One region of the Bacillus sp. GbtcB14 genome, then DNA from elsewhere that is predicted to be linked to it. Evidence: riboswitches for the same ligand, from Rfam matches in the RefSeq annotation. Region 1 holds a riboswitch; each other region holds the start of a gene.
What was found. Region 1 has a riboswitch for lysine ahead of KVT31_RS18045 (amino acid permease). Riboswitches for the same ligand answer to the same signal wherever they lie in the genome.
Positions count from the first base shown of each region.

Region 2: it holds a riboswitch for lysine, as region 1 does, so the genes downstream of both, KVT31_RS09585 (amino acid permease) here and KVT31_RS18045 (amino acid permease) in region 1, are expected to answer to the same signal.
Region 3: it holds a riboswitch for lysine, as region 1 does, so the genes downstream of both, lysA (diaminopimelate decarboxylase) here and KVT31_RS18045 (amino acid permease) in region 1, are expected to answer to the same signal.

Region 1 is NZ_JAGXJT010000005.1:472,418-483,615, reverse strand. It holds gene KVT31_RS18080 (GrpB family protein) at 299-841, opposite strand; gene KVT31_RS18075 (nucleoside/nucleotide kinase family protein) at 885-1,559, opposite strand; gene KVT31_RS18070 (metallophosphoesterase family protein) at 1,683-2,426, opposite strand; gene KVT31_RS18065 (aminoglycoside phosphotransferase family protein) at 2,440-3,366, opposite strand; gene KVT31_RS18060 (VOC family protein) at 3,381-4,178, opposite strand; gene KVT31_RS18055 (sulfite exporter TauE/SafE family protein) at 4,276-5,286, shown strand; gene KVT31_RS18050 (GNAT family N-acetyltransferase) at 5,326-5,775, opposite strand; lysine riboswitch at 6,130-6,322, shown strand; gene KVT31_RS18045 (amino acid permease) at 6,435-7,901, shown strand; gene KVT31_RS18040 (iron-sulfur cluster biosynthesis family protein) at 8,016-8,321, shown strand; gene KVT31_RS18035 (DNA alkylation repair protein) at 8,354-9,124, shown strand; gene KVT31_RS18030 (hypothetical protein) at 9,239-10,045, opposite strand; gene KVT31_RS18025 (HAMP domain-containing sensor histidine kinase) at 10,096-11,198, opposite strand, start outside.
Region 2 is NZ_JAGXJT010000003.1:106,544-117,741, reverse strand. It holds gene KVT31_RS09615 (amino acid ABC transporter ATP-binding protein) at 1-267, opposite strand, end outside; gene KVT31_RS09610 (amino acid ABC transporter permease) at 296-994, opposite strand; gene KVT31_RS09605 (amino acid ABC transporter substrate-binding protein) at 981-1,778, opposite strand; gene KVT31_RS09600 (ABC transporter ATP-binding protein) at 2,070-4,070, opposite strand; gene KVT31_RS09595 (ABC transporter ATP-binding protein) at 4,067-5,827, opposite strand; gene gapN (NADP-dependent glyceraldehyde-3-phosphate dehydrogenase) at 6,412-7,851, shown strand; lysine riboswitch at 8,030-8,211, shown strand; gene KVT31_RS09585 (amino acid permease) at 8,358-9,782, shown strand; gene KVT31_RS09580 (ABC transporter permease) at 9,843-11,042, shown strand.
Region 3 is NZ_JAGXJT010000003.1:661,093-672,290, reverse strand. It holds gene cobA (uroporphyrinogen-III C-methyltransferase) at 1-59, opposite strand, end outside; gene KVT31_RS12440 (DUF3906 family protein) at 145-345, opposite strand; gene KVT31_RS12435 (nitrite/sulfite reductase) at 356-1,978, opposite strand; gene cysC (adenylyl-sulfate kinase) at 1,991-2,584, opposite strand; gene sat (sulfate adenylyltransferase) at 2,597-3,733, opposite strand; gene KVT31_RS12420 (phosphoadenylyl-sulfate reductase) at 3,772-4,476, opposite strand; gene KVT31_RS12415 (YezD family protein) at 4,563-4,706, opposite strand; SAM riboswitch class I at 4,779-4,887, opposite strand; gene lysA (diaminopimelate decarboxylase) at 5,004-6,320, opposite strand; lysine riboswitch at 6,501-6,682, opposite strand; gene KVT31_RS12405 (DUF3888 domain-containing protein) at 6,772-7,167, opposite strand; gene KVT31_RS12400 (LTA synthase family protein) at 7,421-9,307, shown strand; gene pssA (CDP-diacylglycerol--serine O-phosphatidyltransferase) at 9,490-10,191, shown strand; gene KVT31_RS12390 (2-hydroxyacid dehydrogenase family protein) at 10,295-11,198, opposite strand, start outside.

The DNA.
Region 1 (11,198 bases):
TTCTTATCCCCTTTTTACCTTTTTTAACTTATTTTCCCTTATCCCCTATGATTTTTTCATAAAATCAATTCGAGTTTTAATATAGGTTAAGTACCTATCCTTATATGAACTTGATTCAATTATATAAAATTTATCCTAATAAATAAAAGTAAATACATATAAAATAAGTATTGGCATTGCACTAATACTTTGAACAACCTAAATATCCCACTTTATTTACATGCAGTTTATATATGTTTAGGTTATAAAATATAGTTTTTTTATCTGTATTCAAACGCAGTTACAATCAAAATTCCCATCATTTTAGAACTTGTTTAATAAATTCTGTTTTAGCTTTTGTATACGCTTCTCTATCTTGTTTAAACTTTTCAGCTAACTCTTGCTTAAGAATTGAATAATCATAAACTAATTGCGGATTTTCTCGTAAACGGTTACGAAATAAAAGTTGATGCTCCCATCGCTCAGTTCCTTTAACCATCAAATGCAGGTGCGCTACACGTCTATTATTCTTAACTTTCACAAAGAACCTTCTCCACGGTCTTTCATCTAATTCTGGGCTTACATAATGCCAATTATATATGGCCAATTTCGCTGAAATATGTAGTACTCTATCAAATGAGTCTATTTCAGCCATTAGATCAATGATAGGTTTCGCAGGTAAACCAGGTATGGATGTACTTCCTATATGTATTACTTTGCTTATACCGAGAGGAGCAAGCAGTTCATATAGTTGCTGCTCTTCACATCGGCCTTTATCTTGCCAATCAGGATTTGCATTCACTATCTCTACTGACTCATTCGCCCATACAGGCCAATCGTTTGGATTATCTTTTTTATCCATCCAAAACATCTCCTTTCACGAATTTTTTGCTGTATAAACAATATTAAATTTCTTTAAACACAACTACTGGATCATCAAAGTTATTATTCCGAAATATAACATCCGCACAACTTTTCGGATTATGCTCATCTATATACATCTTACAGGCCGCATGATATCTGTTTAAAAACATTTTCTCTGCTTCTTCATAACTTCCAAAAGTCTCAGTCTCTCGCTTTGCACCACGTTTTCTCGCCATCTCAAAATCTGTATCTACAAAGATTTTGTAATCAAATAAATGCTCAACATCTTTTTTCAATAGAAACGTTCCATCTACTATTAATATCATATTTTGCTTGGCCACTTGTGGCTTATTATGTACAGGCATATCCGTTATTAAGTTATGAGAAATCGTTTCATACTGTAAATTCCCGTTAAGCTCTAAAGGCTTTAATAATCTTTCTTTAAAAGCTTTATAATCGTGTGCATCTTCGTAATACCCTCTTGCAGATTCTTTTCCTTTTGCATAGCGAACCGCTCTCGGATTATGAAAATCATCAATGCTGGCGCGTGTTACTGGTAATCCTCGTTTTTTTATTTCTTCAGCTATTTCGTTTGCAAATGTTGTTTTTCCTGAAGCTGTAATACCACTTACTCCAACTCTTGTTGGATGGGTTAAATTTAAGTTTAATTTTAAAATATGATCTACAATTTCTTTCATGCGTTGTATTCGGTTCATGATATTTCCTCCTACAATTAGTTTACATAACATAATTACAGGTAACAATTTGTGTCATTATTTGTCGGTAAGTCGATATATTGAAAGTTACGATAGAGATATTTTTATTGATTTATATTTTCCTTATTTCCCCTTAAACCCTCGATACAAAGCAGTCCGTAATTCTTGTTTGTATTCTTCAATTCCTGGCATATCAAGTTCTTCTGCTAGTCTGATAGCTAATTCAATATCATACGGTACACGTACGAGTTGAATGGAAAAGCTCGCTGCTTCTTTTTCATTATATGTTCCTTCAAATATTAAATAGGAAGCTTGTGTAATTTCAAGTGGATTGCCTACACTACCAGCATTACATAACGTTTTCCCTCTGAAATTTTGAACGAACGCTTGGTGAACGTCACCGTAACAAACGACATCGGGTTTTCTTTCCCCTTCTATATTCTCTGTGAGCTCACTATTTTCGAACATACTAATACGCTCTTCTCTTGAGGCATGTGGTTGAATTCTTTCATATAAACTTCTCGGTGAAGCGTGGAACATACGAATCAGTTTGCCGCTCATAAAAAATTCGATTGAAAATGGTAAGCTTCTTAAATAGTTATTTTGTTCTTCCGTTAATTGTTTTTGATGCCATTTTAACGCTTCAAATTCAGTCGGTTTTGTAATAAAATCATCCCAGTTTCCCATTACGACTACTTCACATTCTTTACGAACGATTTCAATCACTTCACTAGAATGAGGTCCTTTTCCGACTAAATCTCCAAGACAAATGATGCGCTTGATTCCTCTCAATTTAATATCTTGTAGTACAGATTCTAGAGCCGGAATATTACCATGTATATCTGAAATTACTGCTATTTTTTCCATATAATTTCCTCCGTTATTTATTAGATTCACTTGAATGGTACCATTTTGGAATATAGGATGAAAATTGATTATGATCTTCTAAAATTCCGTTCAATCTTTCCTTCATATCATCTACTAAATGCGGTGTGCTTCGGTTTGTCCATACGATATCAGCTGGGAATGTCATTGCTGCATATAATGTGTACAATTTCCAAAAATGAAGCGATGGTTCTCCCTCGCAATAACCGTGAACTTGTCCAACCGCAAATGGTTTGCTTATCCTTGTAGTAAAAATCGCTACGTTATAAAAATCGTGTATTGGATCGCCAAAATCATATCCACCAAAATCAATAACGATAAATTCCTTATTATGAATCATACTATTTGCTGGATGGAAGTCATCGTGTAAAAATGTGATTGGACGATTTTTTAATAAGTCTTTATGATTTTCTACAAAGGTTAATACTGGCTTCAAATCTAGAAAATTCACTTCGTAATCTGCTAATGCCTCTATGTATCTTTCGTATTTATTCCATCTAGATGTTTCCCATTTACTACTTGCGCTTTCTTTTTCTATCGAATGAATCCCTTTTAATATTTCTCCTGCTTTCCTTCCTGCATGATACTGTTCTTCCACCGATAGCTTCCCTAAGCCTTCTTCACCATTTACACCTTGAGCCCATTCAAATACTTGAACACATTTATTTAATTCCTCAAGTTTTATGAAATAAATTAACTTGGGCGTTGGAATATGTAATAACTCTAATTGTTTCATATACGTATATTCTTCTTGTTTACGTTCAAAATGAACAGCATCACATACTTTCACAAAATATGTTACTCCGTTTTCTAATTCAATTTTATATTTCTCTTCATGTGAAAAACCTTTTGAAATAGCTGTACACTTTACAATACGAGGCCATTCTAATTTTTTCTCTACCTCTTTAAGCATTTCCTTCACAACGTTCACCTCTATTAATATATGTACAAACTACCTAACACTTCATACTCTCGTTTATTTTTCCCTTTAAACTCGACTGCAAATGGATATTCACCATGATTCTTCAAACGTTCTAGCACTAATCCTTCTCCAATTGGTTCACAAAACTGTACATGAATGTCACCAAATGATACACTTTGACACTCCGCATTCCATTCTTCATTTTTTACGACTGAACTTACAGTTAGCCCCATTACTTCTTCCCATTTCCGCACTGTTTCTCGAACGTCTTTCACTGCGTAATGAATTGTATCAAGTTGTTTTACTTTGTTTTTATGTTCCGTGATTGTTCCTATGTTACGTAAATCGTTTCTTCTTTCTTCATCCGTTTCATTCCACTGTATAAAGAAAGGTAATTTCGGTCCGTTCTCTTCTTGCTTAACAAATAACATTTTCCATTCTAAAAGTCGGCCATCTTTTCTCATGCGTTTCCCTTCAAATGGCCCTATCGTATGTAAGCCGTACTTATTAAAGTTAACTGCTAGCTCCTCAATTGCATCTGTTCGGATTGCGATTTGTAGCATTCCTTCTCCATTTTGTAGTTTCACCACTGTTTCTTGTACTAATGGATTTTCTGCTTCTTTCGCTTTTTCTTCATGTTGAACTGCCAGAAATTCTATATATGATAAGTCAAAATAGCTTAAACTATTCCAAGTACCCCAAGTAGTATGCTCTCCGCCTAATACAGTATGAAATCCAAGTTCCTGCATTTGTTTTGCCGCTTCCTTCGGTGTACCATGAACTGCGTGAACGAGATGATCAAATCGTAACATGTCTTTCTCCCCTTTCTCTCCATCCTTTTATTGTATATTTTATTTTTCTTTCATTCAATTCAAAATCTTTAAAACCTAGTTGATTTATACGATTAATATGTATTATAATGAAACAAATTTAATTATTGCTGATTGGAAAAACCAAAGGCACTTTTCTCATACGGGAAAAGTGTCTTTTTCATTTATTATTACAGGGGGATTATTTATGCAGAAATTAATTGTCTTTGCTATTATTGGATTTTTCGCTCAATTGATCGATGGAGCACTTGGAATGGCGTATGGGGTAACGTCTACTTCATTATTATTAATGTTTGGTATTGCACCGGCTGTAGCTTCCGCATCGGTTCATTTAGCTGAAGTCGTTACAACTGCCGCTTCTGGCGCATCACACATCAAATTTGGAAACGTGGATAAATATACCGTTTCCAGGCTTACATTACCAGGAGCAGTTGGCGCATTTATTGGGGCATGTTTTTTAAGTAATTTACCTGGCGATGTAATTAAACCGTACATTTCCGTATTTTTATTTACTTTAGGGGTTTATATTTTATTACGATTCCTCATTCAAAAACAAATTGTCACTTCAAAAAAACGTATGTCTGCTAAACAGCTTGTTCCGCTTGGCTTATTCGCTGGATTCGTTGATTCAACTGGTGGCGGTGGCTGGGGACCGATTACAACACCTGTACTTCTTGCAAGAGGAAATGAAGCTAGAAAAGTTATTGGATCTGTAGATACGAGTGAATTTCCTGTTTCACTTGCTGCAACAATTGGCTTCTTCATCTCACTTGGCTGGGAACAAGTAAGCTGGGTTTGGGTATTTTCGTTAATGCTTGGTGGTATCGTTGCGGCACCAATCGCTGCATGGCTAGTACGCATCGTTCCTTCTCATTTACTTGGCGTATTAGTTGGTGGCCTTATTATCTTTACAAATATTCGTACACTGCTTACTACATTTAAAGTGGATCCAACTATTATTTCGCTTTCTTACGTGGCAGTTGGTCTTGTCGTTATTATTTCTATTTTCATTGCGGTACGTAATCATTCCAAGCGTTCTAACGCATCGACAGCCGGATATCCGAATGATCAAAAACAAATGCTACCATAACGATAAAAATACCGCCCAATATACTTCGAGCGGTATTTTTTATTTTTCTATTTTCCAATTAATTATCGTTTCTGTAGTGCCAATTCTCTTCATATGTAATTTCTCTAATACACGAATTGAACTATTATTTTCAGGGAGTGTCTCTGCAATAATCGTTTCTACCTCTCCTGTTTGAAAAGCCCAATTTAATAATTCTCTTACAGCTTCTGTCGCATACCCTTTATTCCAATATTTCTCAATAAATCCGTACCCAATTTCTACTGTATGTTCCTCATTTGGTTTCCCTTTAAATCCTATATCACCTAGAACGATGCCATCTTCTTTTCGAATGACATACCACGCTCCCCAAGGTAATAAAGCCTCATCTTGTTTTACAGTTTCTACATGCCCTACAATATGTGGACCACTATTATATCCTTGCTCGCTAGCAACGTGCACGCTTTCTTCTGTACACGGTACTATATGGAGTCTTTCTGTTTCTAATTTCATATTGATTTCCCCTTTTCAATTAAACAACACTTTAATTTTATCAGATTTATACTTATTCTTTGAAACGAATTTAAAGAATAATCCTCTTTTGATAGTTATGTCGAATTATATTTTCTGAATTTTCTTTTAATTTTAAAGGATTTTTCAATATTTTTTGCGAAACATTTGTATAACAATTTTTTCTTTGCTTATTGCTACATAATAGTAGGTTCGGGTGGAGTTATGCAAGCGTTTCCTATACAATAACCGATATTTTTTGACTTTTCCTAACAAAATATCTTGCAATATATTCAGAAAGTCATTACAATTGCCATATATTAAAAATCTTAGTAATATATCAAATCCTCATCAATCCGATGAGGTAGAGGTTGCAACTTTTAAGAGTAGAACGGCCGAGACACAGAGAATGTCACCGACTCCGTTTAAAAGGAAAAGTTGCCGAAGTTTCTATTTCTTCTCTGGAAATATGAGCTGGGGCTGTCTCCGAAAGGAACAGAACTGTCACGTTTACAAAATTACCGTGTAAACGTGGGGTGCTATCTTAACGGAAGGGTATGATGGGGTGGTTATTTGTGAAACGTTCCGCCAAATTCCTTTGGCGGTTTTTTGTATTTTTCTCCCCCGCTCCTTCCTATCTTACAAGAAAAGGAGTGTTGAACATGAATAGCGCAACGAATCAAACTACCTCTGAAACAGAAACTACAAAAGGAAAAGGTGAACTAAAACGTAGTTTAAAATCAAGACACCTTACGATGATTTCTCTCGGTGGTACAATTGGTACCGGACTATTTCTTGCCAGTGGTGGTGTCATCCATTCAGCTGGACCTGGTGGTGCATTAGTTGCATACGCCGCAATTGGAATTATGGTTTACTTTTTAATGACGAGCTTAGCTGAACTCGCTGCTTACATGCCTGTTACTGGATCTTTTAGCACCTACGCAACAAAATTTGTTGATCCATCACTTGGCTTTGCACTTGGATGGAACTATTGGTATAACTGGGCAATTACGATTGCTGCTGAACTAGCGGCTGTAACATTAATTATGAAATTTTGGTTCCCAGATACCCCTTCTCTTATTTGGAGTGGATTATGTTTAGCTATTATTTTCCTTTTAAACTATTTATCTGTTAAAGGGTTTGGTGAATCTGAATATTGGTTCGCACTTATTAAAGTAGTTACTATTATTATCTTTTTAATTGTCGGCTTCATGATGATATTTGGAATTATGGGCGGCGAATCTGTTGGATTTAAAAACTTCACTGTTGCAGATGCACCATTTAATGGCGGCATTATGGCAATTATCGGTGTATTTATGGCTGCTGGTTTCTCCTTCCAAGGAACTGAATTATTAGGAGTAGCCGCTGGTGAAACTGCTGATCCAGAGCGTAACATTCCAAAAGCAATTCGTTCTATATTTTGGCGTATTCTTTTATTCTATATCCTTGCGATTCTCGTTATCGGTTTATTAATTCCTTATACAACTGAAAGCCTTGCCGCAAGCGATGTAACAGTAAGTCCATTTACACTTATTTTTGAAAAAGCGGGCGTTGCCTTTGCTGCTTCTGTTATGAATGCTGTTATTTTAACGGCAGTACTATCTGCTGGTAACTCTGGTATGTATGCTTCAACTCGTATGCTTTGGGATTTAGCACGCCAAGGAAAAGCACCAAAGTTTCTTGGTAAATTAGATAGCCGCGGTGTACCTGTTAACGCATTAATCGTAACATCGATTGTCGGTAGTATCGCTTTCATTGCTTCTTTATTCGGTGACGGTGTTGTATACATTTGGTTATTAAACGCATCTGGAATGTCTGGCTTTATCGCATGGGTCGGAATTGCAATTAGTCATTATCGTTTCCGTAAAGCATATATCGCACAAGGTAAAGATTTAAAAGACTTACCATATAGAGCAAAATGGTTCCCATTCGGTCCAATCTTCGCATTTGCACTTTGTGTCATCGTCATTTTAGGTCAAAACTACGGCGCATTTATGGGCGAAGCAATCGATTGGAACGGCGTACTCGTTTCTTATATCGGTTTACCACTCTTCTTAGTACTATGGTTAGGATATAAATTTACGAAGAAAACGAAAGTAATTCCTCTTGATAAATGTGAATTGAAATAAAGTGAAACGAGCAAACAAATTTGTTTGCTCGTTTTTTTATTTCGATGCTTCTCCCTTTCCTATTGCTCCTGTTTTTGCAATAATAAAGGAAATATACATAAAGGTTGGGATATCATGAACATTCGCATTACTGATGAAACAAAAGCAGCTATACATAGATTAGAGCGCGAAGACAAAAAGATCATTCGCATTAGAGGGACAATGACAAACTCTTGTAGTATTTTCGTTGATGTGGATTTAATTTGGGATACATATAATGCAGATGACGTTGTATATGAAGATGCTGATTTTATCGTACAAATGGATTCATTTACGAAAGACTACACTGGTGATACGGTGAAACTTGATTATAAGACGACTGGTTTTAGCATTACGACTCCAAGTGAGACTTTAGTTTATGGGTTGTCGATTAAAAAATAAAATTTTTTTCAACTGACAATTGGGGTGAAAAAATGGGTAAATATGTTCCGTTAAAATTTTTATTTAATGAAGAATTAGCCGAAAAAATGGCTGATTCTATTTGTAAACACAATCCTACTTTCTCTAAAAGCATCTTTGTAGATTCTGTAACATGTAAAGTTGAAAATTTAGAGTTAAAGCAACGTATTGAAGTAATGGCAGATGAATTACACAATGCTTTACAAAAAGATTTTAATGCAGCTATACATATATTACTGAAAACATTGGGACCAGAAAATACAACAGAAGTAGGCACATTTACAAACGGATATATGTACATGCCTATCGCAAAATACGTTGAAAAATATGGGCTTAACGATTTTGAATCCTCTTTCAACGCCATGTATGAAATAACAAAAAGAAATACTGCTGAATATGCCATTCGGCCTTTTCTTGAAACATACCATGAAGACACACTAGACATATTACAACAGTGGATTCATGACGAAAACAGCCACATTAGAAGATTAGTTTCCGAGGGTACAAGACCAAGACTTCCTTGGGCTAAAAAAATGGGCGCTTTGAAAGGTGACTTTAAGAACAATTTACAGCTTCTTGAACCATTAATGAATGATCCGTCTAAATATGTCCAAAAATCAGTAGCCAATCATATTAACGATATTACGAAAGAAGATAAAGAACTCGTTTTGCAATGGTTACAACAATTACGTGATAAACAGCATCCGGTTAACCCTTGGATTATAAAACATGGGTTAAGAACGATGATAAAAAGTGGTACTTTGCCAAAAGATTTTTCTTTTTGAGTATTTTAAACAAAAACGCTATCCTTTCCTATGATTCTAGAAAAAGAATAGCGTTTTTTCACTCGTCCAGTACTTAGTAGGTATAACTTTTTATATTTCAAAAGACTTTTCCCTCTAAAAATATTTTTCATACAAATTTTCACATTCTAAAAAATCTATAAATTTCTTATAATGTGTCACTGTTCTTTCTAAAGCAATCATTAAAACAAAAATAAAATAAATTGCTTGGATTCCATTCATATAATTAAAGAGTGATTCAAATATATATACAATACTTGCAATCATAGAACAAAACCATAAATAAAATTTCATTTTCAGCTTTTTAATTTTTTGCTTAGTTGTCTTACAATACTGGCCATGAACTCTTATAAACAAATAAATTGCTGTATGTAAAATAATAATTGAAAATTGGAAACTTCGATTGTCCTCCGAACTAAATTCAGAAAAATCTATTTCTAATGAATGTAATACTATCCAAATCGAAAATAAAGATAGCAGAAATACATATAAAAAACCAAATAATAATTCAAAAATAAACAGCCAAGGTTTATTTATTATTGAGTAAAATGGATTTAGATATTTTATGGTTACTAAAAATTTTCTCACTAAACCAGTAATAATAATTGATGTATTAGTTATATTCATATAGAAAAGTAATGTTATTGGAACTAATAACATTATATTGATGCCCCAAACAGTAATCTTAATGCCTGATAAAAAGAAAACAGCTCCATAAATTATAACTGAAAAAATAAAAGTTGATACTGGAACAAACATTAAAAATATAAAAGTTCTTATTAAGATTAAATCTCCTAAAAAATCTTTTATTATGGAAACGTGTATTTTTTCCTCCTTGTATTTTTTCACAGTATCAACTATTTCTTTCTCAGATAAAAGAAAACACTTCAATCTATTAAACATAAAAAAAACCCCTTTATATTAAAAAGATTAAAATATATACCAAACTGTTATTAAAATTTCATAAAAATAATTGTAAATTTTGTATAAGCATTTTTTTCACTTTCAACTGTAATTAAGGCGTGATGTGCCTCTATAATAGCTTTGACAAGTGCCAATCCAATTCCGGTCGAGCCGTGCTTTTTAGAACTGCTTGATTTATAGAATCGTTCAAAAATATGAGGTAATTCTTCAGCTGACATTCCCTCTCCAAAGTCTTGGATTACTAGTTCTGTATAGATTGGAGAATTTTTGGCCTGAATCATTATTTTACCACCGGGTTTAGAATGTTCGATTGCATTCTTCAACAGGTTTAACAAAGCTTCCTGCATCCATAATTTGTCGTGAATAACGACTATTTCTCTTGGTGCATTCCAATCAATCAAAATATTTTTATCACTTATCATGCTTTGCAGGCGATTTAGTACTTCCTCAGTCGTATCTACTAAATTCCCTGGCTCTTTATCAAACGAAATCGCTTTTGCATCAATTTTTGCTACTTTTAACAAATTCTGAATTAAGACATTCATTCTAGAAATCTGAGTATCATTATTTTGTAGTAATTGAGCTTGTTGCTCTCGGGATAGTTTCTCATTTAACAACATTTCATTATAGATAGAAATAGTTGAAAGCGGCGTTTTTAACTGATGAGATATATCCTGCAACATTTCTCCTAAAAACCGCTTCTCTTCAAGCAAATCATGCATATTTTTTCTAATGATATCCCTCATTGAACGAAATGAAATCGCCAGTTTCGCGAAATCCCCTTCTTTATTCTCATTGATGACAACCGAGTAATCTCCCTCGATTATCTTTTTTGCAGCTCTAGTAAGCTGGCTAATCTTATTGAAAATAATTTTTTGTTGCATGTAATTTGCAACAAAAAGTAAAAATCCAAAAGCAATCAATCCCCACATCATAAATTGATTGTGATTAATAATTAGATTATTTAAGTGAGGAAAAAATTTTGATTCCAAGTCTTCATATAATCCATACTGCTTTAGGATCTCTGTCCCTTTTTCCTGATATTCACTTGAGTGAGACGAATGACTTGATAAGACTTTCATAATTTCCGCTTCATTTTCTGGATTCTGCTCTACCAACCTAGCTGTAATTT
Region 2 (11,198 bases), on a different contig from region 1:
GTGCTGGAATACCATACCTGTTTGCGTACGAAGATTGACAATATCTTTCTTCGATACTTTTTGAGAGAAGTCGAGCTCTTTATTACCGATGCGAATATTACCAGCGTTCGGCGTTTCTAGCACGTTGAGACAACGCAGGAATGTCGTTTTACCAGATCCAGATGGGCCGATAATAACAACAACCTCCCCCTTCTCAACTGATAGATCTATATGTTTTAGTACGGTATTATCTCCGAAACTTTTTTGTAAATGTTGAATTGAAATCATAAAAACAAAAACTCCTTTTATGAAAGGGTTATTTTAGAGTGTAACGTTCTGAACGTTTTTCTAATATTTGTTGCACAATAGATAATAAGAAGCAAATTGCCCAATAAATTAAACCTGCTTCGAAATAAACAATTAAAAACTCGTAGTTCATTGCCGCAATCTCCTGCGCTTTTCGGAACATTTCTGTTACTAAAATTAACGATGCTAATGAAGTATCCTTCACTAAACTAATAAATGTATTCGAAAGCGGCGGGATAGATACGCGTGTCGCTTGCGGTAAAATAACACGTTTTAACGCTTGCGGGTATGTCATCCCAATTGTGTAAGCTGCTTCCCACTGTCCTTTCGGGATTGAAAGGATAGAAGCACGAATAATTTCAGATGCATACGCACCAACATTTAACGAAAATCCAATAACTGCTGCTGTATACGGCTCAACTTCAATATTAAGAGTTGGGAGACCATAGAAAATAATAAATAACTGTACAAGAAGTGGCGTTCCGCGAATGATAGATACATAGATACGAGCAATCCATTGTAAAATACGACTACCTGAAATACGCGCGAGCGCCGTTAACGTCGCAAGTATAATCCCGATAATAAATGTAATAAGCGTTAATGGAATTGTCGTAAACACAGCTTCCTTCAGCATAGGCATGAAGGAAGACTGCATAATATCTATCCAAGTAGACAATCGATCTGAAATCAACGCACTACTTAGATACATTTTCACCGAACCATTTTTTCGCTATTTTATCGTACGTACCATCTTTTTTCATATCTTCTAACGCTTTATTTACTTCTTGTACTAGCTTGTCGCTACCTTTACGGAATAAGAATCCACTTTGTGACGCTTCTTTTTCTGTATCTACAATTTTAATTTTTGCATCTTTTTTCGTTTCTAAGTAGTTTAACACTGATAATTTATCATTAATTGTGAAATCAACACGACCAGTGTTTAATAATTCTGCAGCTTGGCTAAAGCCTTCTACATTCGTGATTTCTGCGCCATTTTTCTTAGCAATATCTGCATAGTTACTTGTTAAAGATTGTGCTGCTTTTAATCCTTTTACATCAGCAAATGTAGCAGGTTTATCTTTATCTTTCGCAATAACTAATACCGCTGAAGATGATACGTATGGGCTAGAGAAGTCATATTTCTTTTGACGATCTTCACGAATACCAACTTCGTTTGCAACCATATCGAAACGTTTTGCATCTAGACCAGCAAGTAAGCTATCCCATTGTGTTTCTTTAAATACAGGTTTTACTCCTAAACGTTTTGAAACTTCTTCTGCTAATTCAACATCAAATCCAGTTAATTTATTGCTTGAATCGTGGAATGTGAACGGTGGATATGTACCTTCTGTTCCAATTACAAGTTCACCACTTTGTTTTATCTTTTGTAACGCATCTTGATTAGCTGTATCTTTTTTCTCTTCTTTACCACAGCCCGCTACAATCCCGATCGCTAATGTAGTTACTGCAAGTACTGAAAATAATTTTTTCATGATGGTAATCCTCCAAGTATTCTGATAGGAATTTAAAAACTATATTGATTGTATGCAATCTTGAACAATTTTTCAATGAAAATGTTCTTATTTAGTTTATCCTTTTTCTTCATAATCAAACAAAAGGGGAAAATAACGCTACATACAAAAAATAAGTAACATTTTTTAATATAGCATTTATAAAGAAAAAGGTAAAACAATACTTCTTATTTAACTGTCATGATTTATTGAAGAATCGATATGTTCACCAATAAAAAAAGAACTTGCGATTTTCGCAAGTTCTTCCTCTTCTTAAGCACTCTGGTTTCCTTCCATTTGCGTTTTGTACATATCGTAATAACGCCCGCGCTTTTTCATTAGCTCATCATGAGAGCCTTTTTCTAAAATCGTTCCTCTATCAAGCACAATAATTTGATCTGCGCTTTTAATTGTGGAAAGTCGGTGAGCAATAATAAATGTCGTTCTCCCTTTTTTCACAACTTCTAGCGCTTGTTGAATCATCGCTTCCGTCTCCGTATCAATACTAGATGTCGCTTCATCTAAAATTAAAATGGCCGGATCAAAAGCAAGTGCCCTAGCAAACGATATAAGCTGACGTTCTCCGGTGGAAAGTGTACTTCCTTTCTCCGTAATTTCTTCATTTATATTGTTCGCAAATCGTTCAGCACCAACATCACGTAATGCTTTTACGATGCGCTCTTTTGAAATTTTTTCATTCTCTAAGCTAACATTAGATGCTACTGTCCCGCTAAATAAAAACGGATCTTGCAGTACGATTCCCATATGTTCACGAGTTGCTTGTTTCGGCATCTCTTTTACATCATGACCGTCAATCGTAAGCTTCCCTTTTTCAAACTCATAAAACTGGAAGAGTACATTCATAATGGAACTTTTTCCTGATCCCGTATGACCGACAAGTGCCACTGTCTCGCCTTGTTTCGCTTCAAAAGAAATATTTTTTAACACTTCATCTTTTCCATTATAAGAAAACGACACATTATCAAATTTCACATTTCCTTGCAAGCGAGGCATACGTTCCTCTTCTACCGCTTCCCCTTTTTCCTCTAACAATTCAAAAACACGTTCTGATGCAACGCGCGATTGTTCTAAGTTAGCAAGCTGATTTACCATATTTGTAATTGGTGAGAACAATCGTGTTAAATAATCAACGAACGCATACAGTATCCCTAGCGAAATGACGCCTGTAGCACTTAATGAAGCACCACCGAAATACCAAATCACACCTGTGAAAGCGATATTTCTCAATACAGACACTAAGTTATGCGAAGTTGCGGCATTTAAATTCAAAATTTTATTTTGATATTTAAAATAATCGCCATTTAATTCTTCAAACTCTTTTTTCGTTTCACGCTCTTGACGGAACGCTTGAATAATTGGCATCCCTTGAATAGATTCATTCACTGTTCCGTTAATATCAGATAAACGTGAACGCATTTTATGATTGTATACAGACGCATACTTTCTATAAAGAATCGCCCAAACGATTAAAATCGGGATGATAAGTAAACATAACGTCGCCAATTTTACATCGAGTAAAAATAACGCCGCAAATATCCCGATAATATAAATGATACTAGAAACGAATGTCGCAAGCACCGTTACGTATAAATCCCGAATAGCTTCCGTATCATTCGTGACACGCGATACAATTTTCCCTGCTGGTAAATGATCGAAATAACGAATCGGCAACGTTTGAATATGAGAAAAGACATCTTCCCTCATAATTTGAATAATTTTGTTCGCTGCCTTCTGTAAGAAAAATTGCTTTCCGTATGCAAATAATGAAACGACTACTAATAAAGCGAAATAGCCACCACCAAGTAATAATAGACGGTTTATTTCTGGTTTATAAAAAGCAAACACTTCTTCTTTCGTTAATGCTTTCGCTTTATACACTTGCACCGCCTTACCATTTTGAACGGTAATCATATCACCTTTTACAGTACGTGAGCCTTCAGCATTCACTTTATTCGGCACAAAGTAATATTGAAAACCGACTTGCATCACGCGTACTTCTTTTCCTTTTTTCTCACCTTGTTCAAAGCGATCACTTCGCTTATAAAAGGTACCATTATACGAAACAGCCTCTTCACTCTTTTCTGTTTCATACCAAGGTTTCTCTATTCCAACGATATGATCGTCAATCATCGTTTTCGCGACGAAAGGACCAGCAAGCTCTGCGATGACGAAAATAAATAACATTAGCATCGCTGCAAAAATCGTCCCTTTTACTTTCATCGCATATTGGAACAATCGTTTTGATACGCTCATATTTTCACCCCACTATCCGCACTTTCACTTTCCCCTTGTTGTCTTTCAAACTGCTCAGCATACCAGCCTCCGCTTTTAATAAGCTGATCATGCGTACCCTCTTCCATTACTTCACCTTCATCCATAACGAGAATCCAATCCGCATGTTGTACGGCAGATAAACGGTGCGTCGTAATAATCGTCGTCTTTCCGCTTCTTTCTGTTCTTATATTGTCAATGATCGCTGCTTCCGTACGAGCATCAACAGCTGATAAAGAATCATCCAAAATTAAAATTTCTGGGTTTTGAATAACAGCTCGTGCAATTGAAATCCTTTGTTTTTGCCCTCCTGATAAAGAAACACCTTTCTCTCCAACGAGCGTTTCTAACCCTTCTGGTAAAAACTCTAAATCCTTTGTAAACGCCGCGATTTCAATCGCTTTCTCGAGTTCTTCTTCCGTCGCTTCTCGGTTTCCAAATAAAATATTTTCCCTCGCTGTTTTTGAGAACAAAATATGTTCCTGCGGTACATACCCAATCCACCCGAGTACATTTTCATTCGTTATGTTATCTAACGTCACATCAGAGACTGCAATATCCCCATCTCCAAGCGGATATTGACGAAGAAGCTGACGTACGAGCGTCGTTTTTCCGCTTCCTGTTTTTCCAACAACCCCAAGCGTTTCCCCTTGTTTTAATGTAAATGAAACCTTTTTTAAATTTGTTTCAGTTGATGAAGGATATGAAAAGGTAACGTCATCAAACTGAATATAATCCGGCTCTTGTACAAGCTTTGGATTTTTCGGATCCTTTACATCCGGTTCATACGCTAACGTTTCATTCACACGGTCGAGTGACGCATTTCCTCTTTGCATAACATTAATTAATTCGCCAATTGCAAACATCGGCCAAATCATCATCCCTAAATACACGTTAAATGAAACAAGTTCACCAAGTGTCACCTTTGATTGAAATACAAGATACGCGCCATACACTAAACCAATTAAATAACTAAGACCAACAAGCATTTTCACAGTTGGCTGGAATAATGCATCGATTCTAGCTACTTTCATATTTTTTTCGTAGACGTCATCTCCTAAATGATGAAATCTTTCCTGATCTGCGTTCTCTTGTACGTATGCACGAATAACGCGCACGCCAGCGATCGATTCTAATACTTTATCGTTCATATCACCGAACGCATCTTGCGCAACTGTAAATCTTTCATGCAATTTCTTTCCATATATATTCATCGCATACGCCATAATCGGAAGCGGTATAAGTGCCGCAAATGTAAGCTCCCAACTAATTGTAAATCCCATCATAAAGACAATCGTAAGCATATATAAACTCGAATCCACGAGCGTTAATATACCGAAACCAGCTGTCATAGCGATTGCTTTTAAATCATTTGTCGCTCTCGCCATTAAATCACCAGTACGATTTTTATGATAAAACGTCGGTGTCATTTTAAGTAAATGCCCCATAAATTTAGAGCGCATCGTCTTCTCCAGTACGAATGCACCACCAAACAATTGATGTTGCCAAACGAAAGTAAGACCATATCCTATTACCGTAACCCCTACTAAAATAAGAATAAATTGCATAATCGCTTCATTCGTTAACGTTCCTGTTTTTATGTTATCAATCGTAACCCCTAGCACTTTCGGGGGAATGACTTCAACTATATTTACAATTAAAAGAGCTCCAATGGCGATACTATATCTCTTCCAATGCTCTTTAAAAAACCATTTTAACTTTAGTAATACTGATAACAATGTAACCTCTCCCTTCTCGTTCTCGCTTATTTCTCATTCTTTATCCGCTATCCAGACCCATCACATTTACATTTCGTAACCCATACAATCTCATCACATTTTTCCACCTTCCAAAATTTTATATAGTAACATGGAAAACAAAAAAAAGCATACCGCCGCTTGACGATATGCACAGAAATGCATAAAAGCGTACGTTACGATATACGCAACGTACGCTTTTTATAAGACAAAGATGCCCTATATATCCGTACGGGTTGCGTAATGATATGAATGTTTTCTGCCATTTAACAGAGCTAAGCCCATTACATTTACGATTACAATCATTACGCACACCCCCTTCATTTATTTTCCATTTATAATCTTACAACTATATTGAGTATTCTGTCAATTATTTTTTTACACACCGAATAAAAATATACGCTACATCATTTTGAAATAAGAGAATGTTCTGTAAGAAAGGGCATACAAAATAAAAAAAGAATAAGAAATCGTTTTCACAAACATTTCATTTGAAAAATGTTATCAAACCCCCTACAATCACCTTATACTCACTCTTACAAGTTGCTATTTTAGGAGGACTAATCATGACAACTAGCAATACGTACAAATTTTATTTAAACGGAGAATGGAGAGAAAGCTCTTCAGGAGAAACAATCGAAATTCCATCTCCATACTTACACGAAGTAATTGGACAAGTACAAGCAATTACTCGCGGAGAAGTAGATGAAGCAATTGCATCTGCAAAAGAAGCTCAAAAATCATGGGCAGAAGCTTCTCTACAAGATCGCGCAAAATACTTATATAAATGGGCTGATGAGCTCGTAAATATGCAAGATGAAATTGCCGATATCATTATGAAAGAAGTCGGTAAAGGATATAAAGATGCGAAGAAAGAAGTTGTTCGTACAGCTGATTTCATTCGTTACACAATTGAAGAAGCTCTTCATATGCACGGAGAAAGCATGATGGGCGATAGCTTCCCTGGCGGAACGAAATCTAAACTTGCGATTATCCAACGCGCACCACTTGGTGTTGTATTAGCAATCGCACCATTTAACTACCCAGTAAACTTATCTGCTGCAAAACTTGCACCAGCATTAATTATGGGTAACGCTGTTATTTTCAAACCAGCAACTCAAGGTGCAATTAGCGGTATTAAAATGGTTGAAGCACTTCATAAAGCTGGCCTTCCAAAAGGTCTTGTAAACGTAGCGACAGGACGCGGTTCTGTAATTGGTGACTACTTAGTAGAACACGAAGGCATCAATATGGTATCGTTCACAGGTGGTACAAACACAGGTAAACATTTAGCGAAAAAAGCTGCAATGATTCCACTTGTATTAGAACTTGGTGGTAAAGATCCTGGTATTGTTCGTGAAGATGCTGACTTACAAGATGCTGCAAACCATATCGTAAGCGGTGCATTCTCTTACTCTGGTCAACGTTGTACAGCTATTAAACGCGTACTTGTACACGAAAACGTAGCAGACGAGCTTGTTAGCTTATTAAAAGCGCAAGTAGCTGAACTATCAGTTGGATCTCCAGAACAAGACAGCACAATCGTTCCATTAATCGACGATAAATCTGCTGACTTCGTTCAAGGCTTAGTTGATGATGCTGTTGAAAAAGGTGCTACAATTGTTATTGGTAACAAACGTGAGCGTAACTTAATTTATCCAACATTAATCGACCACGTAACAGAAGAAATGAAAGTTGCTTGGGAAGAGCCATTCGGCCCAATCCTTCCAATCATCCGTGTTTCTTCAGATGAGCAAGCAATTGAAATTGCTAACAAATCAGAGTTCGGCTTACAAGCAAGTGTCTTCACAAAAGACATTAACAAAGCATTTGCAATTGCTAACAAAATCGAAACTGGTTCTGTTCAAATTAACGGACGCACAGAGCGCGGCCCTGACCACTTCCCATTCATCGGTGTAAAAGGTTCAGGTATGGGCGCACAAGGTATTCGTAAGAGCCTTGAGTCTATGACACGTGAAAAAGTAACTGTATTAAACTTAGTTTAATCTTATATGTAGAAGCTGATCTAATTTGGGATCAGCTTCTTTTTATATCAAATAATTATCCATCCCTAATAACAAACTCTTCTCTATAATCTGATTATTAATATATCCATTGACGTATAAAAATTCATTTGTTACTCTTAAATACGTTAATTTAATATTTAAATCCTCATTCGTATCTCGGTGAGGTAGAGGTTGCAATCATTAAGAGTATCATTTCAGGAGATGTAGTGGCATTGATGAAGAAATGAGAAAGGAATGGTTGCCGAAGTAAGTCGTGTCCACCATGCACACTTGCTGGGTCTGCATTTAATAAGTGCAGAACTGTCACAAACGTTTCGTTTGTGGAGAGCTATCGAGAGGTATGTCGTGGGTTTCTTATAAGATAGAAAGCATGTAGCGGCAAATTACGTGCTTTTTTTGTTTTGTTTGGGACTTCTCTTCTCTACTAAGAAGACATACATATCTCCTCGCTTGACTTGGTTATACTAACTTTGGAGGTATTTTCTATGCAACAAAAAAAATGGGGCTTTTGGGTACTAACAGCTTTCGTTGTCGGTAATATGGTTGGCGCTGGAATTTTCATGGTGCCAAGTACGTTGGCACAAACAGCAAGCCCTCTCGGTGTCACTTTAGCTTGGTTAACAACAGGGTTTGGTGTTTTAATGCTAGCTCTTGTTTTCGGTAATTTAGCAATTCGTCGTCCTGATTTAACGACAGGACCACAAAGTCATGCATATGCTTTATTCTCATCACCAAAAAAGAAAAAAATGGCTGGTTTCAGTATGGTATGGGGATATTGGGTTGCAAACTGGGCAAGTAACGTTGCCATCATTACATCTTTCGCGGGATATTTATCACTCTTCTTCCCAATTATGAAAGATACACGACTACTATTTTCAATCGGTTCTTTTGACATAGAAGTCGGAAAACTAATTACATTTACGATTTGTTCCATCTTACTTTGGGGAACTCATATTATATTAACAAACGGTGTAAGCGGAGCTGGAAAGCTAAACTTCTTAGCAACAACAACGAAAGTAACTGGATTCCTTTTATTCATCGTCGTTACGTTATTTGCATTCGAAGCTTCTAAGTTTGGACAATGGTACACACCGATGATCGATAAATCAGGTGTATCACACGGCCTTCTTTCCCAAGTAAATTTAGCTGCTCTTACAACGCTTTGGGCATTTATCGGAATTGAATCGGCAGTACTTTTATCAAACCGTGCTACCTCTCCCAAAACAGTAAAGCGCGCAACAGTTGCGGGATTACTTATTACAGTTGCGATTTACTTAGGAATTACAATTTTAACAATGGGTGTACTTCACGTTGATAAATTACAAGCTTCTGAACGTCCATTAGCAGACGCATTAAACGCTGCAATGGGTCATGGCGGCGGGAAACTGATGGCATTACTTGCTCTTACTTCCCTATTCGGTTCTATCTTAGGCTGGATTTTATTAAGCTCAGAAGTACCATACCAAGCAGCAAAAGAAGGTTTCTTCCCTTCCTTCTTTACGAAAACAAATAAAAAAGGAAGCCCAATTTATTCATTACGACTAACAAACATTATGTCGCAAGTGTTCTTATTCTCAACACTATCAGGAACAATTGCGGAAGCTTATACATTCGTTATTACCGTATCAACACTGGCCTACCTCATTCCATATCTCGTTTCACCAATCTTTCAGTTAAAACTAGTTGCAACTGGTGAAACATATAAAAATGAAATGCGGGCAAGAATTACAGATGGTATAGTCGCAGTGATCGCACTTTGCTACGCACTATGGGTTATTAAAACCGGCGCATCCGATATAAAAACGTTCCTTCTCGGAATTGGTTTATTCGTAATCGGCTTTGCCTTCTATCCATTAATGAATCGTGATCAGAAAAAAAATAACGAAAAGAAAAACGAGCAAGTTGCATAACGCAATTTGCTCGTTTTTTCTTTTGTAAAACATATATAATAGAACAAAGAGGTGAAAAACATGTCAATTGAATCGCTATGGAGCAGTCGATTCCAACAACATATGCAAAATATCATTACATACTTTGCACGTATGATTAACGGGTTACTATATAGCTTTATCTTTATTTCATGCGTTGGCGCTTACTACTATGCTCAGTTTCTAAAAACATCTCCTTCTAAAGGAATATCTTTACTACTCATCACGATTGTACTGACATTCATTATAACGAGATGCCCAATCCGTACATTTATTCAAAAACCTGATGCTGTCTATTTGCTTGCATTAGAAGAGAAATTAACATCTTATTTTAAAAAATCTCTTCTATATAATTACATCATTCAGCTTTTCCCATTATTATTTACGTTCCTTATTCTCGTTCCACTTGCCCTGCAATCATTACAAGTAACAGTACCTTTCTTATGTACAATCTTTATCGTTTTAATGATTACGAAAGCTTGGAACATGTACATACATTGGATGTGGCGTGATAGTCATGAAAAAAATATATGGTTTATTATTCGTATTGCTTGTAACGCCTTAATCATTTTCATGCTGTTTTACTCGGCACATGTTCTCATATTAGGCGGATTGCTCTTACTACTTGCTTTCCTGCTTCTATATACGAAAAAACAGCCTACAAAACGAATACCGTGGGATTACATAATCGAACAAGAAGAAAAAATGAACGTTCGTTTTTATCAATTTGCTAGCATTTTCACCGATGTTCCGCAACTGAATAAACAAGTAAATAAAAGAAAATGGCTTACAAATTGGATTGAACCTTTATTACATAAAAAACGAGCAACTTTCTTCTATTTACATACACTCGCATTTTTACGCGGGAATGATTATTTCGGTATATATATTCGCTTAGGAGTGATTGGTGCCTTCGTCTTATATTTTATACCAAACATATACGTAAAAGGTGCTATTGCATATATCGTCCTATATATGATTTCTATGCAGCTCCGTTCCCTGTGGAAATATTTTTCGGGAAATATTATCGTAGCATTATATCCAATTGATACTGAACAACGAATGAACCAATTTCTTCGCTTAATCTTTATATTACTAAGCATGCAACTCATTGTATTTTCGATTGTTATACTCATTGCTACAGTACAACTTTTACATAGCCTTATCATTTTGATTATCGGGTTACTCTGGATCAAATTTATTATTGTACCAAAAACGAAGCAAAGAATTTCCGCATTTTAACGAAAAAAGAGGCTGTACATCACAGCCTCTTTTTTCGTCCCCAAATTTCTAATCACTTTTCATAGGCAATTCTCATATAGTGAAAATGACTATACAATTCCTATCCATAAGTTAACTAATGATTTTACACATATATAAAGTGAAACTTTAATCAGT
Region 3 (11,198 bases), on a different contig from region 1:
TTCACAGTAATTAAATCTGGATCACCAGGACCTGCACCAACGATATAAACCTTCCCCATCATCTCTCCTCATTTCTATTATTAAAGTGAAACTTCCATCCTTATATACGAATGGAAGTTTTCATTATTTCGTATTACCTTTTCCCTACTCATGAATAACAAATGCCGCACCTTTTCGAATCTTCTTCTTTTCAAATAGGGAAATCTCCTTTACTTCTGGCAGCGGTAAAAAATGCTTTTCAAGCTCCATCTCCGCGAGCTTAAATGCCTGTTCTTCACTTTGAGCAACAACAACAATCGGAACAACACTATTTACTAACACAGCTTCAAATCGATATAAATCCATATTGTCCCCCCTAAGACGCTATTACTTCTTCTAAAACAATATTTAACGCTATTTGTAATGTCTCTACACCAACACGACCGACAAAATCATAAAACGTTTCAGCTGGTAATTTATTCTCTTTGAAATAACCTATAAATGATGCAAGTACATCAGGTAGATCCTCGCCATCTATTTTCCCTTTTAACTTTTGATTGTAAGCACCGCCCTCTAACAACGTTCCACCTACATATATTTCAAATGCTTCAACAATTCCTTTTTCCTTCGTTTTCATTTTCACCCCTTGTAATCCAATGTCAGCAATTTGACGTTGCCCACATGAATTCGGGCATCCTACCATATGAATTCGTACCGGAACATCGAGTGCAATTTGTGTATCTAAGTATTCGGCAATTTGACGTAATCTTTCTTTCGTTTCTACTAAAGCAAGATTGCAATACTCAATACCAGTGCAGGAAACCGCATGACCAATAAATGATTTCGGACTTGCTGATATCGCTTCAAACAACGGCTCATTTAGTAAACCCGTTACATTTTCTGGCGGAACATTCGGAATAATGAAATTTTGCGAGTTACATGTACGAATTTGTCCATTTCCATACTGCTTAGCGATTCTTGCAATCTCAAACATTTCTTCTGCATGTAAACGTCCTACCGGCACATTAAAACCTACATATTTTAGTCCATCTTGTTTTTGATCTTGAACACCATAGAAATATCCTGCATTCCATCCTTTGAGAGCACTTTCTCCCTTACTTTGTAAAGGCCCTGTATACTCTATTAGTTTCTCTTTAAATTTCTCTGCTCCCCAGTCTGCAACAAGAAATTTCAAACGAGCTAAATGACGTTTTTCACGGTATCCAAAATCACGGAATATCGTAGCAATCGCAATCGCTACCGTCTTCACTTCTTCTGGTAAAACAAATGCATCTAATTCATCAGCTAAATATGGACGAGCGGATAATCCACCACCTACTTTTATATGAAAACCAACTTTTTTCTCACCATCTATTTCTTTCGTTGCAGGTGTAAATGCAACACAGTTAATCTCTGCGTTTGCTGAGTTATAAACGTTAGAACTAATAGACATTTTAAATTTACGTGGTAAATTAGAAAACTCTTCATTATGTTGGAAATAGTCATATACCTCTTTCACAATACCAGTTGTATCAAACAGCTCATTTGCATCAATACCAGCAAGTGGATTCCCTGTAATATTACGCGTTATATCACCACAAGCCCCAGCTGAAGATAACCCAACTCTCGCTAATCTTTTAAAAATATCTGGGATTTGATGAATTTCTAACCAATGAAACTGAATCGCCTGTCTTGTCGTAATATCTATTACGTCACGCCCATAATCCTCAGCGATAGAAGCAAGCACTTCTGCCTGTGCATTCGTAATAATCCCTGAAGGAATATTTACACGCATCATAAAATAACCAGCTTCTTTCGGTCTTTGTAAATACAACCCTGCCCATTTGAATGCGTCCCACTCTTCTTTCGGAATAGATTCAAACCCATTCTCCGCATAGTAAGGAATATCATTAAAAATTTCCAATCCATCTTTTTTTAATTTATTTTTCTCAGTTTGATTTAACTTTTCATTGTTAGCCCATGCTTTTTCATAACTCATTTTTAAATCCCCCTATATAAAACTACGCTCTTGTAGGTACTTCACGATTTGTTCTGCACATTCTTCAATAGAATACTTGTGCGTTTCTACAATTAATTCCGCTTGTTCTGGTTCCTCATACGGTGAATCAACACCAGTAAATTCTTTAATATCACCTTGTCTTGCTTTTTTATAAAGCCCTTTCGGATCACGCTTCTCACACTCTTCAATTGGACACTTTACAAACACTTCTATAAACTCATCTACAGCTAATAAATCCCTAACTTGTTTTCGGTCTACTCGAAATGGTGAAATAAACGCTGTAAGAACAACCGTACCTTGATCTACAAATAGCTTCGCCACTTCGCCAATCCGTCTTATATTTTCCATACGATCACTTTCAGAAAAACCTAAGTCTTTATTTAAACCGTGGCGTATATTATCCCCATCTAGTACATAGTTTCCAATATTTTTTTCAAATAGTTTACGAGCAACCGCGTTCGCCACCGTAGATTTACCTGAAGCTGATAGACCAGTAAACCAAACTACAAAACTATGATGCCCACTTTTTACTCTTCTCTCATCTTTTGAAACAGATGCTGTATGCCAAGTAATATTCGTATCCATCTCATTCTCTCCCTATTCTGTTACTACTTCTTTTTTCAAACCTTTAATTAGCACTTCCACTACTTCTTTACGACTAAATGTACTCGGTGGAACCTCACCGTTTCTTAATAGCTCTCTTACTTTTGTACCTGATAAAATGACATGATCCTCTTTTCCGTGCGGGCATGTTTTCGTCGAAGCCATCGCTTCGCATTTCGTGCAGTAAAAACTATGTTCAAAAAATAACGGTGTAATCCCTAACTCTTCCACTGTAAAGTTTGTAAAAATTTCTTGCGCTTCATAAGTCCCGTAATAATCTCCTACTCCTGCATGATCGCGCCCTACGATAAAATGGGTGCATCCAAAATTCTTTCTGACTAATGCATGGAATATCGCTTCCCTTGGTCCCGCGTAACGCATTGCTGCAGGAAATACACTTAAAAAGACACGATCTTTCGGATAATAGTTTTGAAGTAATACTTCATAGCTTTCCATCCTTACATCAGCAGGAATATCGTCTGACTTCGTTTCCCCAACAAGCGGATTTAAAAAGAGGCCATCTACAATTTCAAGAGCAGATTTTTGAATGTATTCATGGGCACGATGTACCGGATTTCTCGTTTGAAATCCAACCACTGTTTTCCAACCACGTTTTTTAAATTCTTTTCTCGTTTCAATTGGATCTAAATCATAAGAAGGAAACGGATTATTTTCAAAGCGTTTTGTAAGAACAATAGCTCCTCCGACGTAAACGTTCGGTCTTTCGTATAATTTTTTCACTCCAGGATGAGCCTCATCCGTCGTTTTATACACTAGTAACGCTTCTTTTTCCTTATCAGGCACAAAAATATCTTCTATTTGAATGACACCATATACATTTCCACCGTTAACAAGTTTTACTTCCTCTCCAGCTTTCAGACTCTCTGCTACTTCTTCTGTTACTGGTAATGTAATTGGTATACTCCAAACGCTCCCATTATCTAAACGAAGCGTTTCTACGACCGAATCATAATCTTTCTTTCCTAAAAAACCAGTAAGCGGGCTATACGCCCCTGTTGCTAATAGCTCTAAATCACTTAACGCAATGTTATCCAGTTGAATTTCTTTTTCAATTTGTGATACGTCGTATGTCTCGTCTATTCGATTTATTAATTCGTTTCTTGTACTCATTTTCTATACCCTCTCTTAGCTTTATTTTCAAATTCTTCTTATTGGTAATGAAGACCACATTCTGTTTTCACTTTCCCAGCCCATCTACCATCTCTCGAATCGCCACCCTCTCCTACAGGTAACGTACACTTCTCACACCCAATACTTGGATATCCAATATCATGCAGCGGGTTATATGGCAAGCTATGTTTGTATACATATCGCCATACTTCTTTCCACGTCCAATGAATGAGCGGACAAACTTTAATAGATTGAAAGCGATGATCTTGATTTATAAACTTTGTATGCTTACGCGTTTCTGATTGTTCCCTCCTTAAGCCCGATATCCACGCTTTTTCCGCTGCTAATGATTTTTCTAACGGTAAAATTTTCCTGATTTTACAACAAAGATTCGGATTACTTTCCCATAATTTTTCACCATGCAACTTCGCTTGTTCATCAAGTGTAAGTTCCGGCTGTTTTTCTATAATATTTAATGAAGGAAATCGTCCCCGCACTTTTTGAATTAATTCATACGTTTCTTGAAAATGAACATTTGTATCTAAAAATACAACTTTAGCAGATGGATTTACTTGGTTTATAAGATGCAGTAATACCATCCCTTCTACTCCAAAGCTACATGCGTATACAATTTCATTTTTATATTCTTTATAAGCCCAACTTAATACCGATAGCGCGCCTTTTGTTTCATCTTCTTCTGAAAATGAAACACTATTTTCTTCCCACGTTTCATACGTCAACATGTTTTTTCCCCCTGTAAAAGCAAAAAGACGGTTTTAACCTAATAAAATAGGTTAAAACCGCCTCTAGTTTTTCTAGTCAGCGCTTTTTACTTTAAACGTACTTTTTCACTTTTCTCTAATTGAATGACTTTTCCGTCTTGCACAACAATTGTAATTGAACCATATTTCATATCAGCAAGCATCGCTTGAATTTTCTCAGATACTTCCTCAAAATGTTCTCGTACACTCACGCGAACAGCCCCCCTTTTTATTCATAAAAAAAATCTTTCCCATTTCGAAAAGACTGTTCGGTAATATATTTTACCTTATCTTTCAAAATGGATTCCATTTTGCTGGATTTAGCACCTTGCTTTCTATAAGCAGGTTGCCGAGCTTCGTCGGGCCAGTTCCCTCCGCTTCTCTTGATAAGCTTTGTATTTGTATTTTATCACAATTCTGATTTTTTTCAATCCTAGTTTTCCGATATATTTTAATTATTTTATTTTACAAAAAAGGAATTGCCCATCCGAACAACTCCTTTTCTCTATTTAAACAAGTTCTTTAATACGTATGCGATCGTTCCCAATAATATTTTCATATGTTTCGCGTTCTACAACAATTTGTGATGTACCACCTTTCACGAAGACGACAGCTGGTCTACGAATCCGATTATAATTATTGGCCATCGAGTACCCATATGCCCCCGTACAAGAAACTGCTAGTAAATCGGCAGAAGCAACTTTCGGTAGATTAATATCCCAAATCAGCATGTCTCCACTCTCACAGCATTTCCCAGCAATCGAAACGAGTTCCTCATTCGTATCATTCCCTCGATTCGCTAGCATCGCTTCATAACGCGCGCTATATAAGGCAGGTCTTAAATTATCTGTCATTCCGCCATCCACTGATACATATTTCCGAATACCAGGAATGTCTTTCACAGATCCGACTGTATAAATTGTCGTTCCAGTATCACCTACAATGCTACGACCTGGTTCAACCCATATTTCTGGCAGCGGATATTCACATACTGTAAATTGTTCTCTCACTGCATTTGTTACAGCTCGCACATATGTCTCAAGAGTTAATGGCGTATCTGACTCTGTGTAGCGTATTCCGAATCCTCCGCCCACATTTAACACTTTTACTACATAATTCATTTGCTCTCTCACTTCTTCTAAAAATTGGCGAAGAACTTCAATTGCTCGAACAAAACCAGCCGTTTCGAATATTTGTGATCCGATGTGCGAGTGAATTCCTAGCACATTATAATTTGATTTTTGCAAAGCTAACTCAATCGCTTGCATCGCTTGACCATTTGAAACACCAAATCCAAATTTCGAATCTTCTTGACCTGTTGTTATATATTCGTGTGTATGTGCCTCTACTCCAGGCGTTACACGGATTAATATGTTCACAAATTTCCCATGTTGCATTGCTAAATCATGTAAGATTTCTAATTCTAAGAAATTATCTACTACAAAACAACCGATATTTGCCTGAAGAGCCATAATCATTTCTTCTTCTGTTTTATTATTTCCGTGAAAATGAATACGCGATGCCGGAAAACCAGCTTGGAGCGCAGTATATAATTCCCCTCCAGAAACAACGTCTAAAGACATATTCTCTTCACGAGCTACTCGGCACATCTCCATGCACAAGAACGCCTTGCTTGCATATGCTACTTGATAAGAGAAACCACTTTCTTTAAAAGCACGATGAAACGCGCGGCACTTTCCTCGAATAGACTCTTCATCGTATACATAAAGTGGTGTTCCGTATTGTTTTGCTAGCTGCGTCGTATCGCACCCACCAATTTCTAAGTGTCCTTGCCCATTGATTCGGCTTGTGCCGTGTAAATACATTTGAATTCCTCCCTTATTTCCTCTAAAACTCATAACCCCAATCTTCTATTCATTGCAGCACGCTTTTAGATAGACAAAAAACGCGCGGAACAATGTTCACACGCGTTTCTTATTAGGAAAAATATATATTGAAAAAATAAACGAGTTGTTATCTCCTCAAAATAAGAAACCGCATCAACATCTCCAAATAGCTCTCCATAAAATAAATATTATGACAGTACTACATTTATTCAATGCAGTCCCAATATATGAATAAGATGGTTATTCTTATATTTCGGCAATAGTCCCTTTCAACCTATGATCACAGATTCCATTAAATCTCCCATAGCTTACTCTTTCCTATTGCGGCCTCTACCTTTGAGAGTAGATGAGGTAAGTCTATTTAATTTTCAAACATCTAATTGTTGCTATTAACAATACCAAAGGACCATTTTATTTGTCAAACAATTTTTTATATTGTTTTTTTACAGTTTAATTTCGTATCATTTGGTAAGCGCTTTACTGAAACCTTTGTCACTTCCCATTCGCCCTCTTCGTTATTAAATGTAATCGTTACCTTCTCAAATGGTGGAGCAATTTTCCCAGCAACACGTTCATACTTCGTTACTTCAATACTCGCTTGAAATAAATATGTACCACTATACACTTTTTTTAAACTAATAATTTTAGGACATTCATAAGGCTTCAAGCTCCCATATTGTTTTTCAATTGCCTTATTTATTTTTGGAAATAAAACAGAATAAAGTGCATCTTCCATAAGGGGTGCATCATATTGCGCTACTGACATACTCGGTGAGGCAAAAAGTATAACACTACTGCATACTATAAAATATAATAATTTTCGCATTATAACCTCCGTTTTATTACTCGATTCTTTCTGCGCACGATAATTATCATACATAGAAACTCCGTTTTATTGTCTCCCACTGCCCTTTTTCTACTCAATTATTATAAAAAAGCCCACAACTCTCTTTTATTTTCGTATAATGATACTCATAGTATAATAAACATAATAACAAAGGACTGTTCGTATATAGAAAATGAGGCGCTAATCAAACCGGCTCACAAGAACCGTCATGCTTTTAGGAGAGGAGTATATTATGCTACAAAATCTGTTTCCAAAACTGCGATTTGCACTCGTTGCAGTCGTTTTATTATGGATAAAAACATATATTGTGTACAAGCTAGCATTTGATATTAGAATTGATAACTTCTTTGAAGAATTTATGCTTTTTATTAACCCACTAGCTTCGTTACTTTTATTTTTTGGTTTCGCTTTACTTGCATCTAAGTACCGAAACCGAATTATTATTGGAACCAGTTTTATACTGTCCTTTATTTTATTTGGAAATGCAATGTTTTATGGGTTTTATAACGATTTCGTTACATTCCCAGTTTTATTCCAAACAAATAATATGGCTGATTTAGGAACGAGTATAAAAGAGCTCTTTACGTATAAAACATTACTTTTATTTGCAGATGCAATTATTTTAATGTTTCTTTCGCGTAAATTTCCGGCATTTTGTGACAAGACCCCGCTTTCTCGCTCTGAGAAGCGAACTTTCTTTAGCGGTGTAACAGCTTTATTAGCACTACAAATTGTTGTTTCAGTTATTTATAAACCACAAATGTTCTCACGCTCATTTGATCGTCAAACTGTCGTGAAAAATTTAGGTTTATACACATACCATCTATTCGATATTACACTTCAATCTAAATCTTCAGCTGAACGTGTATTTGCAAGCGGCGACGGATTCTCTGAAATTAAAAACTATACAGACTCAAAAGATAAGCAAGTTGATAAAAACTTATTTGGAGCTGCAAAAGGGAAAAATGTAATTTTGATTTCAATGGAATCTACACAAAGTTTTGTTATAAATAAAAAAATAAATGGAAAAGAAATTACTCCATTTTTAAATGAATTTATTAAAGATAGTTTTTATTTCGATAACTTCTATCATCAAACAGGACAAGGTAAAACTTCTGATGCTGAATTTATCGTTGAAAATTCACTTTATCCGTTAGACCGCGGTTCTGTATTCTTTACTCACGCAACAAATGAATATACAGCTACACCAGAGCAATTAAAGAAATACGGATATTCTTCTGCTGTCTTCCATTCAAACGATAAAACGTTTTGGAATCGGGATGTAATGTATCCTGCACTCGGATATGATCGTTACTTTAATTTAAATGATTACGTAGGCACAGAACAAATGTCTGTCGGCTGGGGATTAAAAGATAAAGAGTTCTTTGAACAATCGATTCCAAAGCTAAAATCTTTACCACAACCGTTCTATACAAAATTTATTACTTTAACAAACCATTTTCCATTTCTTCTAAATCCAGAAGATCAATATGTTGATGAGTTTAATTCGGAAAGTGGTGTTGTAAACCGCTACTTCCCAACCGTTCGTTACACGGATGAAGCTCTTAAATTATTTATTAAACAATTAAAAGACGAAGGACTGTATGATAATTCCGTTATTGTCATTTATGGAGATCATTACGGTATTTCTGAAAACCATAACGCAGCTATGGCTCAGTTCCTTGGGAAAGACGCTATTACACCGTTTGATTCTATGCAATTACAACGCGTCCCTCTCATTATTCATGTACCTGGTCAAGAAGGAAAAGTCATTTCTAAAGTATCTGGTCAAATTGATATTAAACCAACGCTACTTCATTTACTTGGCATTAAAACAAATCAATCCGTTGAATTTGGGACTGACTTATTTATTAAAGAAAAAGACCCACTTATGGTAATGCGTGATGGTAGCTTCGTTTCGGAAGATTATGTTTATACAAAAAACATGTGCTATAAACGAAATACAGGTGAAGAAGCGGACATTTCATTATGTCAACCGAATATTGAAAAAGCAAAAACTGAATTGAAACTCTCCGACAAACTCATTTATGGAGATTTATTACGTTTCGATCCTAACAATCGGTATAAAACCGGAACAATGACAACGAAATTTGAATAGTGCAGGAAGCAACTTTATAAAAGTTGCTTCTTTTTTTTACTTATTTTTCAAATCATTCTTCCATGAAATCTTTCACAAATTGGGAATTTTTTTCGTATGAGGAAGAAATTTATGGTATGATAAAATAAGTAAAATTTCATACACTAATTAAGAATTTATTACAGAAAGCAAGGGATCAGATTTTGTATAGAGCAGCTATTCCAAACTTATTTACGCTCGGAAATTTATATAGCGGATTCTTGTCAATCGGCTATGCATCTTTAGGATATTATAAATCAGCTGCTATTTTAGTACTTATCGGGATGATGTTAGATAGTCTTGATGGACGTGTTGCTCGTTTACTACGTGTTGATTCTCAAATGGGAAAAGAGCTTGATTCGCTGGCGGATGTCGTAACATTTGGTGCAGCACCTGCTGTTCTCATGTATTACACATCTTTCTCCAATTATGGGATCATCGGACTATACATAGCGGGACTATTCCCTCTTTTCGGGGCATACCGTTTAGCACGATTTAATGTAACACCATCTTCTACTTCAATGAAATATTTCACTGGGGTACCGATTACAGCAGCGGGAGGGCTTGTTGCTTTCTTAACATTATTTTCACATACCATTCCAAAAATCGTTCTTATTACAGTATTTGTAACGTTCGCATTTTTAATGGTGAGCCGCATTCGTATCCCAAGTTTAAAAGATGTACCAATTCCACGATATAGCATCATTATTACACTATTTTTAGTTGGAATCATTATCACAATGTACCAAACAGGGTTCGGTAATTTTTCTGTTTTCTTATTCATTGCTATTCCACTATATATTTTGTATATGCTATCTCAATTTCTTAGACAAAGACCATCTAAAAGAGCAAATAAAGAAAAATAAGAAAAACCTTCCGACTCCGGAAGGTTTCTTTTTATGCCGCAAAAGCCCGATTGGTGTAGGGGAATAATGAGAGTGGGATGCCCGCTCTCATCAAAGCTGCACTTTATTTTGTAACTAATACCTTTTGATTTACAGGTGTTACAGGCTCTTCACCGTTTAATACGGCTAAAATATTTCTTACTGCCATTTCAGCCATCGCATCACGCGTTTCGAATGTTGCATTTCCTACGTGAGGAGCAAGTACTACATTCTTTAATCCTTTTAGCTCTTCAGTAATTTTCGGTTCAAATTCAAATACGTCAAGAGCTGCCCCTTCAATTTCATTCGTTTTTAATGCATGAGCAAGTGCCGCTTCATGCATAATCGGTCCACGTGAAGCATTTACAATATACGCTGTTTTCTTCATCATTTTAAACTGTTCTTCATCAATCATATGATGCAATTTTGGATTATACGCACAGTTAATCGTGATAAAGTCTGCTGTTTGTAATAATTCTTCCAATGTTACATGTGTTGCTTCTAGTTCACTTTCAGCTTCAGGTTTTCGATTTGGTCCTGTATATAAAACCTTCATTCCAAACGCTTTCGCACGCTTTGCAACTGCCTTTCCGATTTCTCCAAGGCCAATAACTCCAATTGTTTTACCATGTACTTCACGGCCTAAGAAAAATAATGGTGCCCATCCGTTAAATCCAGTTGTACGACATAGCGTATCGCCTTCCGGAATTCTACGTGCAGCTGCTAAAAGAAGTGCAAATGTTAATTCTGCTGTCGCTTCAGTTGATACTTTCGGTGTATTCGTTACCGCAATCCCTTTTTCTCCGGCATACGAGTAATCAATATTATCGTAACCAGCACCGTAGTTTGCAACAATCTTCAAATTAGGTGCCGCATCAATCACTTCTTTTGTCACCTTTGTAGAAAGTAGGCTTAACAATGCATCTTTATCTTTTGCACGCTCTGTTAATTCATCTAAAGAAATTAAAGCCTCTTTATCGTACATTTCT